Regions from separate parts of the Paeniglutamicibacter cryotolerans genome, predicted to be linked through region 1. Evidence: predicted binding sites of a transcription regulator. Region 1 holds the regulator's gene; the other holds the start of a gene.

Region 1 (5,309 bases):
GGCGATCCTCAGCCGGGGTTAGCGGAAGCGGTGCCGGCGAGGATCCCTCTAATCGGTCCGAATCGCCACGTTCGGCGTTCGCGGCCTGCTTAGCCCCATCAGCCACTGACTGACCCCATTTCTGCTTCGTCGGTACTGTCTGGCCCCTAGTCTATCGTCCGACCCGGCCTCGGTGGCAGGGCTTGCGGGCCAGTCCCAAGTGAACCGCCTCCACCCGGCCGTGAACTTTCTCACAACCATTGTGCGACGCCCGATAACCTAGTCCCGATGGTCTCCGGCAGTGAGGAAGTCGATGACTTCCTCGACCCTGGCCAGCAGCGACGGTTCGAGGTCGGCGTAGGAGTTCACCTGGCCCAGCAGGCGCTTCCAGCCCAGCGCGACATCGGTGACGGTGGCGTGTTCCCACCCCAGGCCCTTCAGGATCCCCGTCTTCCAATCGGTACCCCGCGGCACTACCGGCCAGGCGGAAATGCCCAGCACCTTGGGCCTGATGGCCTGCCAGACATCGATATAGGGGTGCCCGACGATGAGTACGTGACCGGCGGCGCCGGGGACGCGCATCGCCTCCGCGGCGATCCTCGCCTCCTTGGAGCCGGTGACGAGGTGGTCGACCAGGATGCCGAGCTTGCGCTGGGGGCCGGGAGCAAAGCCGCGGACGGCGGCGGCCAGGTCATCGACGCCATGCAGCGGCTCGACCACTATGCCTTCGACGCGCAGGTCGTGGCCCCAGACCTTTTCAACGAGCTCGGCATCGTGCTTGCCCTCGACCCAGATGCGGCTGGCCCGGGCGGTCCGGGCCTTGAGCCCGGTGACCAGGCGAGAGCCCGATGCGCTGCGTACGGGGGTGGCCGGGGCGGCCGCCGTGGCAACGGGCTCGGTCAGTTCCACTGGTTCGCCCTCGAGCAGGAAGCCGTAGCCGGTGCGGAAGGAACGGGTCTTGCCGCGGCGGTCCTCCAGCACGACCATGCGCAGGCCGCCGGACTTCTCAACCCGGACGACCTCGCCGACCCAGCCGCTTTCCACGTCCTCCAGCAGCAGCCCGCGGGCCGCCGGAACCCTGCGCAGGGCCTGGCGCTTGGGCGCCGAGATATCCCGGGCACCCCAACCGAATTGGCTCATCCTCAATCACTACTCTCGTTCGGGGCAGGGTGGGGAAGCGCCGTGTGAGTCCCGCTTCATCCATAGGCCAACCATGCTAACAACGCCCGGCTCGTATTAGACTTAGCACTTGAACGTGTCGAGTGCCAGAAGCTCGATGCGAAACGACCATCGCCTCCCGGTGCGCACCGGGGCGCGGAGCAGGAGAAACGTCCCCATGTCCGAACCGCGCCGGCTCGAGGTGCTTCGTGCGATAGTCGAGGACTACGTGCACTCGCGCGAGCCCGTGGGCTCCAAGGCGCTGGTTGAACGGCACGGCCTGGGCGTCTCCGCCGCCACGATCCGCAACGACATGGCGGCGCTGGAGGACGAGGGGCTCATCGTCGCCCCGCACACCTCGTCCGGCCGGATCCCCACGGAGCGGGGTTACCGCCGCTTCGTGGACCGGATAGAGGACGTCAAGCCGCTCTCGGGCGCTGAACGCCGCGCCATTTCCTCGCTCTTGGAGGGATCCAGCGATCTGAACGAGGTGCTGGAGAACACGGTGCGGCTGCTCGCGCAGATCACCCACCAGGTGGCGGTCATCCAGGTCCCGCTCTACAGCGACGCGGCGGTCCGCCACATCGAACTCGTCGGGCTCGGCGGCGGCCAGGCGCTGGTGGTGCTCATTTCCACCCGCGGCACCGTCGACCAGCGCGTCATCGCACTCTCCGGCGAGGTCTCCACCGAGGACCTGTATTCACTGCGTGACGCGATGCTCGGTGCCGTGTCCGGGGCCCGGCTCACCGAACTGGCCCGGGCCGCCCAGAACGCCGTGGACCTGCTCGAGCCGCGGCTGCGCGGCGCGGCGCAGGCACTGGCCTCGGCCCTGTGCGCGCTGTCCCGCAACAGCGCCATCGAACGCATGGTCATGGCTGGAACGGCGAACTTGGCCCGCTCCACCAGCGACTTCCCGCTGAGCATCACCCCGGTGCTCGAGGCGCTGGAAGAGCAGGTGGTGCTCTTGCGCTTGTTCTCCGAGCTGGAGGAGGACGGCCGTGGCATGTCGGTGAGCATCGGCAGCGAAAACGCCCACGGGTCACTGAGCGGGGCGTCGGTCGTGGCCACCGGGTACGGCCCCGGGGAGCACGCGAAGATCGGCGTGCTGGGGCCCACCCGGATGGACTATCCGGCCTCGATGGCCGCGGTGCGCGCCGTCGCTCGTTACCTCTCCCGCATTCTGGCCGGTTGAGCGGCGCCGAACGGCGCCATCACACCGGGCAACGACAATGAATTTCCAGGCAGCACGAAAGGACGCACACACACTGTGAGCACTCACTACGACGTACTCGGGGTCGCGAAGGACGCCACCCCGGAGGAGATCAAGAAGGCCTACCGCAAGCTGGCCCGCAAGCTCCACCCCGATGTGAACCCCGGCGAGGACGCCTCCGAGCAGTTCAAGGCGGTCACCCATGCCTACGAGGTCCTCTCCGATCACGACAAGCGCAGCAATTACGATGCCACCGGCAACGAGAACGGCAACGGATCCCAGGGCTTCGGCGGGGGAGGCGCCGGTTTCGGCGGTTTCGGCGACATCTTCGAGCAGTTCTTTGGCGGCAACCAGGCCCAGGGCCCGGCCTCGCGCACCCAGCGCGGACGCGACGCGCTGATCACGGCGACCATCGACCTGAAGGACGCAGTCCTGGGCGTGGTCTATCCGCTGGAAATGGAAACGGCAGTCACCTGCCCGACCTGCCAGGGCTCCTGCTGCCGCCCGGGCACGCATCCGGAAACCTGCACCATCTGCCGCGGCGCCGGCCAGGTCCAGCGCCCCGTGCGCTCGTTCCTGGGCCAGATGATGACCGTGGAAACGTGTCCCGCCTGCCGCGGCTTCGGCACCACCATCCCCGAGCCCTGCAACGAGTGCCTGGGCCAGGGCCGCGTGCGCGAACGCATGAGCAAGCAGCTGAAGATTCCCGTGGGCGTCGCCACCGGCACCCGCATCCACCTGGCCAACCAGGGCGAGGCCGGCACCGGCGGAGGCCCGAACGGGGATCTCTACGTGGAGATCGAGGTGCGCCGGCACAAGACCTTCGAACGCGAGGGCGATGACCTGCACGCGACCATGAACGTGCCGATGACGGCGGCGGCCCTGGGCGCGGACCTGAAGCTTGAAACCTTCGACGGGACAGAGACCCTGGCCGTGGAGCCGGGCACGCAGTCCGGCGCCACGGTCCGCCTGGCCGGGCTCGGCGTACCGAGCCTGCGCAGCGGACGCCGGGGGGACATCATCGTGCACATCCAGGTCGAAACGCCGTCGAAAATCGACGCGGCACAGCGCGATCTGCTCGAGCAGCTGGCCAAGCTGCGCGGCGAGGAATTCGCCGAGGGCCGGATGGAGCACACCGGGGGCATGTTCTCGCGGCTGCGCGACAAGCTGGGCAACCGCGGCGCATGAGCAACCAGGCCTTCTTCACCGAACCAGGAACCCTGGCCGCCGCGGCGCCAGGGGACCTGCTGAGCCTCGAGGGCCCCGAGGGGCATCATGCCGTCTCGGTGAAGCGGGTGCGGGCCGGGGAACACATCGACCTGCTCGACGGATCCGGCCGCCGGGCCGTGTGCACCGTGGACTCCACGACCAAGGCGGCACTTGTCGCCCGCGTCGATGGGCTGCTCGACGAACCACGCCACGGCGTGCGGGTCACCCTCGTCCAGGCCCTGGCCAAGGGGGATCGGGACTTGCAGGCGGTGGAGTCCGCAGTAGAACTGGGGGTCGATGCGATCCGGCCCTGGGCGGCCGAACGCTGCGTGGTGAAGTGGGCGCCCGAACGGGCGGCCAAGGCGCGGGCCAAGTGGTCCTCCACCATCCGTGCTGCCGTCAAGCAGTCGCGCCGCACGGTGGAACCGGAACTGTTCGAGCTGGCGGGCACGGCGGCACTGGCCCAGGAGATCGCCGCCGGTGCCGCCCGGGAAGTACCGTCGTTGACACTGATCCTGCACGAGGCGTCGGACGCGCCGCTGGCAGCCGTCCTGGGGTCCTGGCTGGCCGACCACCCGGCGTTGGCCGGTGGCGCCGCCGCTGCCGTACCGCTGGGTCGGGTCGAGTTGTTGGTGGGGCCCGAGGGCGGGATCAGCGACGCGGAAATCGGGAAGCTGACCGCTGCCGGTGCGCGCGTGGCCCAAGTGGGCACCCACGTGCTGCGGTCATCCACGGCGGGCCCGGCGGCGCTGGTTCTCGTGCGCCACCTGCTGAACCAGCTCGAGGCCCCCGCCTCCGCCTAGCCACAAAGACGCAAGCACCTTCGACACCCTTCCTTCGCGGTGTAGGGGGTGCTTGTCGCGTTTGTCCTCGCGGGGGCGGATCAGTCGATGCCGAAGTCCTTGGTGTCCAGCGCGAGCTTGTCCGGGCGCCCTGATTCTAGGCCCCACACGCTGAGCCGGTAGGTGCCGGGCCGGAGCGGTTGTTCAAAGGCGAAGGAGTCGTCGCCGGGCTTCGGGTCGACGCCCGGAACCTCCCCGCCGGCAACGACCGGCCAGGCCGGGGCGCCGAGGTCTTGGATCTGCCAGTGCGTGCCGCTGCTGAAGGCCGCGCCATCGCCGTTGACCAGAACCTTTCCCTTGCCCTGTACCGCGCCCTCCTGCGGATCGATGACCCAGAGCGGGGCGCGCAGCGAGTAGTCGCGGGCCAGCCTGTCCGGCAGTTCCAGCTTCCCGAAGGCCTTGAACCGGGCCTGGCCATCGACCAGGACACGCACGCGCGGTGCGGCCGACCCGGTGAGGATGCCGGAGTTTGCCGCGGCGGCGGTGGCGGTGAAGACCAGCTGGGCGATCGAACGCTTGGCCAGGCCGGCGTCCATCGTCGTGGCGAACGCATCGCGGGAGATGTCGATGGTGATCACGTTTTCCGCGTCGATCGAGGCGCCCAGTGCCGAGGCTGGGCGCCACAGCGAGAAGTAGTCCGGGTCCTTCGGCTTGCCCGCGAGCATCCGGCCCAGTGCGGCGGCTATGGGATCGCCGAGGTCGGGCAGATTCACGAATTCACGGTACAGGTAGACGGTCGCATCGTTTTCGCCCAGCCAGTAGACCGGGCTGAGCCGGCGCGCGCTGAGCCGCTCCAGCGCTTGGGGTGCGGAGGGTGAGGCAGTGGCGCCGTGGGCGGAAACCGTCTCGGGCATCGTACTGAGCGGGCTTGATCCGCCGGAACCGCAGGCTACCGTCGCGTCAAGCACCAT
Region 2 (5,309 bases), on a different contig from region 1:
AGGACCAGCGAGAGCCCCATGATCATCAGCCCCTGGACCAGGCTCGGCTTCGATTCGCCCGAGCGCACCACGAAGAACACCAGCACCGGCCAGTGCCAGAGGTACAGGGCATAGGCGATGCCGCCGAGCCAACCAAGCACCGGCAGCGCCAGCAGCCGGTCAACGCCGAAGCGGGACTGCCCGGCGATGATGACACAGGCCGCCGCCAGCGTCGGCCAGAGTGCCAGGTAGCCGGGGAACTGTTGCTGGACCGGGAGCAGGATCCCGCAGCTGACGATCGCGGCAAGGCCGATCCAGCCCAGCGGCGCGCGCACGGCTCCCGGCAACCGGCTCATGAAGGGCAGCGCGATGGCCACCATCGAGCCAAGCGCGAACTCCCAGAGCCGAGCCCCGGTGTCGAAGTAGGCCCAGGCCTGATCCGAGGCCGTGATCCGGATCGAGTAGGTCAGCGAGGCTGCGAACACCACTGCAAACAGCATTGCCATCACCATCGCATAGCGCAGGCGGGGGAAGCGGCGCACCAGCAAGCGGTGGACCAGCAGCCCGGCGCCCAGGAGCAGCGGCCACAAGAGGAAGACCTGGCCCTGGATGGACAACGACCAGAAGTGCTGTAGCGGGCTGGTGGTGGCGCTGTTCGCCGCGTAGTAATCGACCGCGTCCTGGGCCAGTTGCCAGTTTTGCCGGTAGAACAGGCTCGCCCAGGCCTGTTCGAAGATGGAGCTCCAGCGGCTGGAGGGCAGCAGTGCAGCGGTGGCCACCAGCGAGGCAAGCAGCACCGCCACGGCGGCAGGCAGCAACCGGCGGAAGGTGTTGAGCCAGTATCCGGGAAGGTCGAAGGAGCGCCCGCTCTCCGCCTTGCGGATGAAGGAACCGGTCAGGAAGAAGGCCGAGAGCATGAGGAACACGTCGACGCCGCCTGAAACCCGGCCCATCCACACGTGATAGACCATGACCAAGACGACGGAGAGGGCACGAAGGCCCTGGAGCTCGGGACGGAACGGGGCACGGGAAACAGGGAGCATGTTTCCCGCCTCCAGTGCCGGGGCCGGCGCAAGGGTGAAACGGGACATCGATGACTTTCGTTGCTGAAAAGGGCCCAGGGCCGAACGGGACCTTGGTGGCGTCCATCATTCTAGCAACACCGTTATTCGTTCGTTACTGACGCTTGGCTTCAATCCCCAACCGGCGGCCCTGCGGGGCACCCCCCTCATGGAGAGGAACATGAAACTCATCGACACTGAGCAAAACCACTGCGGGACGTGAGGAGCCGGGACGGGAACCAGCTGGGGAGTCGAGAAGTGACACGGCCGGGCGCCGCCGCCCGGGCACCGCAGGACGCCATGGCGAGGACATCCTCTGCGCACCAACGATCTACGGACTGATCATGGTTTCGGCCCTGATCCTTGTCACCGAGCAGCATGGGATCGCCTCGGCCGAGGCCTTCGGCACGGCCCTGGGCACCGTCCTGGTGTTCTGGCTGGCGCATCTCTTTGCCGGAACCCTGGCCCGGCTGAGCATTTCAACGGCCGGCACTCCGGATATCCACGACGCCCTGGCACTTGCGCTGAGGCACTCGATCGGGCTGCTGCTGGGGCTGCTGGGCTACCTCGTCTCGCGCGGATGGACCAGGATCCGGGCTACCGGCTCCTGGCCGGTGTCATGACCTCCTCGTTGGGGCTGGTCATCGTGCTGCTCAAGGCGCGCATGCACTAAGGCTCCGCCGCCGGGCAGGGGGGGTGGAACGAAAAGGCCGCCGAGGCGCTCCCCCGGCGAAGGGGATTGCCTAGGCGGCCTTCGGCAGCGGTCCGCTAGTGCGAGTGGCCCGCGTGGGAGTCCTGCTCGCCGCTCTGCTTCTCGGCAACGAGCGTCTCGGTCGTCAGCACCAGGGCTGCGATCGAGGCGGCGTTGGCGAGGGCCGAACGGGTGACCTTCACCGGGTCGATGACGCCGGCTGCCAGCAGGTCCTCGTACACGCCGGACTTGGCGTTGAAGCCGTGGTTCGGAGCGGACTCGGCAACCTTGGAAATCACGACGTAGCCGTCGAAGCCGGCGTTCTGTGCAATCCAGCGCAGCGGCTGGACCAGTGCACGGCGCACGATGCCGACGCCTGCCAGCGCGTCGCCGGTCAGTGCGGCCACGGCCGCATCGGTGTCGAGCACTGCCAGGGCGTCGACCAGGGCGGTGCCGCCGCCGGCGACGATGCCCTCTTCGAGCGCTGCACGCGTGGAGGACACGGCGTCCTCGATGCGGTGCTTGCGTTCCTTCAGCTCGACCTCGGTGGCTGCGCCGACCTTGATCACGCCGATGCCGCCCGAGAGCTTGGCCAGGCGCTCGGAGAGCTTCTCGCGGTCCCAATCGGAATCGGTGCGCTTGAGCTCGGCCTTCAGCTGGGCAACGCGGTCCGCGACGTCGTCGGCTGCGCCGGCCCCGTCAACGATCGTGGTGTTGTCCTTGGTGATGGTGATGCGGCGTGCCGAACCCAGGACCTCGAGGCCGACCTGGTCCAGCTTCAGGCCCAGTTCCGGGGAAACGACCTGGGCGCCGGTGAGGATCGCGATGTCCTGCAGCATGGCCTTGCGGCGGTCGCCGAAGCCCGGGGCCTTGACGGCAACGGTGCTCAGGGTTCCGCGGATCTTGTTGACCACCAGGGTGGAGAGGGCTTCGCCCTCGGTGTCCTCGGCGATGATGAACAGCGGCTTGCCGGCTGCCAGCACCTTCTCCAACAGCGGCAGGAATTCCGCCACGGTGGAGATCTTGCCGGCGTTGACCAGGATCAGCGCGTCTTCCAGGACGACTTCCTGGCGCTCGGCATCGGTGATGAACTGCGGGGACAGGTAGCCCTTGTCGAACTGCATGCCCTCGGTGACGACCAGCTCGGTGGCTGTCGTGGAGGACTCTTCGATGGTGATGACGCCCTCGGTGCCGACGGTGCCGAAGGCCTCGGCGAGCAGGTCGCCGATTTCATCGCTCTGGGCGGAGATGGCAGCCACGTTGGCGACCTGCTTGCCCTCTACCGGTCGGGCGTTTTCGGCCAGGCGGCCGACGACTGCAGCAACGGCCACCTCGATGCCACGCTTGAGCGCGAGCGGGTCGGCGCCCGCTGCAACGTTGCGCAGGCCCTCCTTGACCAGTGCCTGGGCCAGCACGGTGGCCGTGGTGGTGCCGTCGCCTGCCACGTCGTTGGTCTTGGTGGCTACTTCCTTGGCCAGCTGCGCACCGAGGTTCTCGTAATTGTCCTCGAGCTCGATCTCGCGGGCGATGGTGACGCCGTCATTGGTGATCGTCGGGGCGCCCCAGGCCTTGGCCAGGACGACGTTGCGGCCGCGCGGGCCCAGGGTGACCTTGACCGTGTCGGCGAGCTTGTCGATGCCCGCCTCCAGTGCGCGGCGCGCGTCTTCGTTGAAAACTAGCTGCTTTGCCATTCGATACTCCTTTTAGGCTGCGAGAAGCCCCGGCCTGTGGACCGGGGCTTCACACGGGGAAACTACTTGACGACGATGGCCAGCACGTCGCGGGCGGAGAGTACGAGGTACTCCTCGCCGGCAACCTTGACTTCGGTTCCGCCGTACTTGGAGTAGATCACGACGTCGCCCTCGGCAACGTCGACCGGAACGCGGTTGCCGTTGTCATCGACGCGGCCCGGTCCAACAGCCACGACCTTGCCCTCCTGGGGCTTTTCCTTGGCGGAGTCCGGGATAACGAGGCCGGAAGCCGTCGTCAGCTCTGCTTCGAGCGGCTGGACAACAATACGATCCTCGAGAGGCTTGATGGAGATCGACACGGATCTCTCCTTTGCATGAGTTACCAATGGTTTACGGGCCGTTGGGGCGCTACCAACCGTCGTCGCGGTGCCAGCTGGCAAGTACCTCAGGCTTTCGGCTCCCGAACGGGCCGGGTGCCGTAAACGACTCTAGGCAACGGCTGGCACTCGGTCAAGGCGAGTGCCAGTTTGTGTCAGCTTTACGCCCTCGGCGCAGGGCTTTGGGGCGGGCGCTCAGGCGTCGGGTTCGGTGGGGGTGGCTGGTGCGGCCGGCATTCCACCGGAAAGCAACGAGCTCAGGCGGGACGCCGTGGCCGCATTGTTGGCGGCTGCCGCGGCGCGGTTGACCTCGGCGACGGCTGCGATGACTTCCTGGCGCTGGATCCGCACGCCCTTGGGCGCGTCGATGCCGATCTTGATCGATTCACCGCGGACATCAAGGACGGTCACCACGATGTCCTCGCCAATCAGGATCTGTTCTCCGACCTTCCGGGTAAGTACCAGCACCGGCTCATCATAGCCCAGTAACGGGCTTCACCTTCGTTCGGGCGCGCCCGAAGGCAGCCACATCCAACACCGGAAAGCCCAACTCATCCACTGTTTCCGGGCTCAGCGTCTCGGCCCGGTTCAGTGCCGCAACGGCATCGATCTGATGCACGGCACCCAGCGCCGCCAGCCATGCCGCACTGTCAACCGGTTTGCGCCCGGCATCGACGGCGGCCCAGAGCTGGTCCGGGGACAGGAGCTCGAGCGGTGCCAGCTGGGCCGCCATGTCGGCCACCGGGTCCAGTGCCAGGGCGACGACCAGCGGAACACCGGCGGCCACCGCGCCGGCACGGGCGCCCAGCACGGCACGGCGGTCGGCCAGCGGCGCCACGGCGGCGGAACCTGCGGCGAACATCGCGGCCAGTTCGCCGACGGCCGCCACGATGGCACCCTCGGGTGCCAGCACGCGCGCGGCACCGTGCGCGTCGGCCCACAACCCGATCACCAGGACCAGGTCGCCGGGGCCGTGCAGCGGCAGCGGTCCGCGCGGCGCTGCGACATCCTGCGCTGCCAGCCGGGCCGGGCCCGGGAAAAGCGGAACCCGCACGCCCGGGCCGGTGGGTGTGGCAGCGGAGGCCGGTGCCGGTCCCGGCTCCAGCGCCCGTCGGCGCGGGGACTGCTCGAAGGCCAACTGGTCCATGACCCGGGCAAAGTCCGGGGTGCCGGTGGCAACCACCGGCTCCTCGCGCCCGTGGATCCTGGCTTCGGCACCCTCGGCCTCGGCCAGCAACGCGGCGATGCCCACCCGCGAGGCCGGCGCCGTGGCACGCGAGCGCCGACCGCGGGAAGCCGGTGCCGCCGGAACTGCCGGACCGGGAACGGCCGCGGGAACCGGGGCCGCAGGGCCCGTCCCCTCGTCCGGGATCTCGATGAGCGCCTCATAGTGGGTCCGGCCCAGGAAGCCGCCCACTCCCCCGCGCGTGACCTTCTCGGCGGAAATGATCCGGGCTGCCGGTCCGTGCTCGGCCCGGATCCGCCTCGTCAGTTCCGCGGCGCTGGGTGC

The links. Region 1 encodes HrcA, which represses chaperone genes, less so after heat shock. Its sites were predicted from a motif close to TTNGCACTCGNNNNNNNCGAGTGCNAA; they were not measured.
Region 2: a site for HrcA is predicted at 3,922-3,948, ahead of groES (co-chaperone GroES). Genes of this name have one in related genera too.

The regions. Positions count from the first base shown of each region.
Region 1 is NZ_JACHVS010000002.1:722,197-727,505, forward strand. It holds gene E9229_RS16465 (DUF4870 domain-containing protein) at 1-106, opposite strand, end outside; gene E9229_RS16470 (DUF3097 family protein) at 259-1,119, opposite strand; gene hrcA (heat-inducible transcriptional repressor HrcA) at 1,316-2,329, shown strand; gene dnaJ (molecular chaperone DnaJ) at 2,405-3,535, shown strand; gene E9229_RS16485 (16S rRNA (uracil(1498)-N(3))-methyltransferase) at 3,532-4,359, shown strand; gene E9229_RS16490 (GerMN domain-containing protein) at 4,440-5,309, opposite strand, start outside.
Region 2 is NZ_JACHVS010000001.1:69,171-74,479, forward strand. It holds gene E9229_RS00305 (acyltransferase family protein) at 1-1,070, opposite strand, end outside; gene E9229_RS00310 (hypothetical protein) at 1,385-1,663, shown strand; gene groL (chaperonin GroEL) at 1,809-3,422, opposite strand; gene groES (co-chaperone GroES) at 3,485-3,781, opposite strand; gene csrA (carbon storage regulator CsrA) at 3,995-4,267, opposite strand; gene E9229_RS00330 (hypothetical protein) at 4,275-5,309, opposite strand, start outside.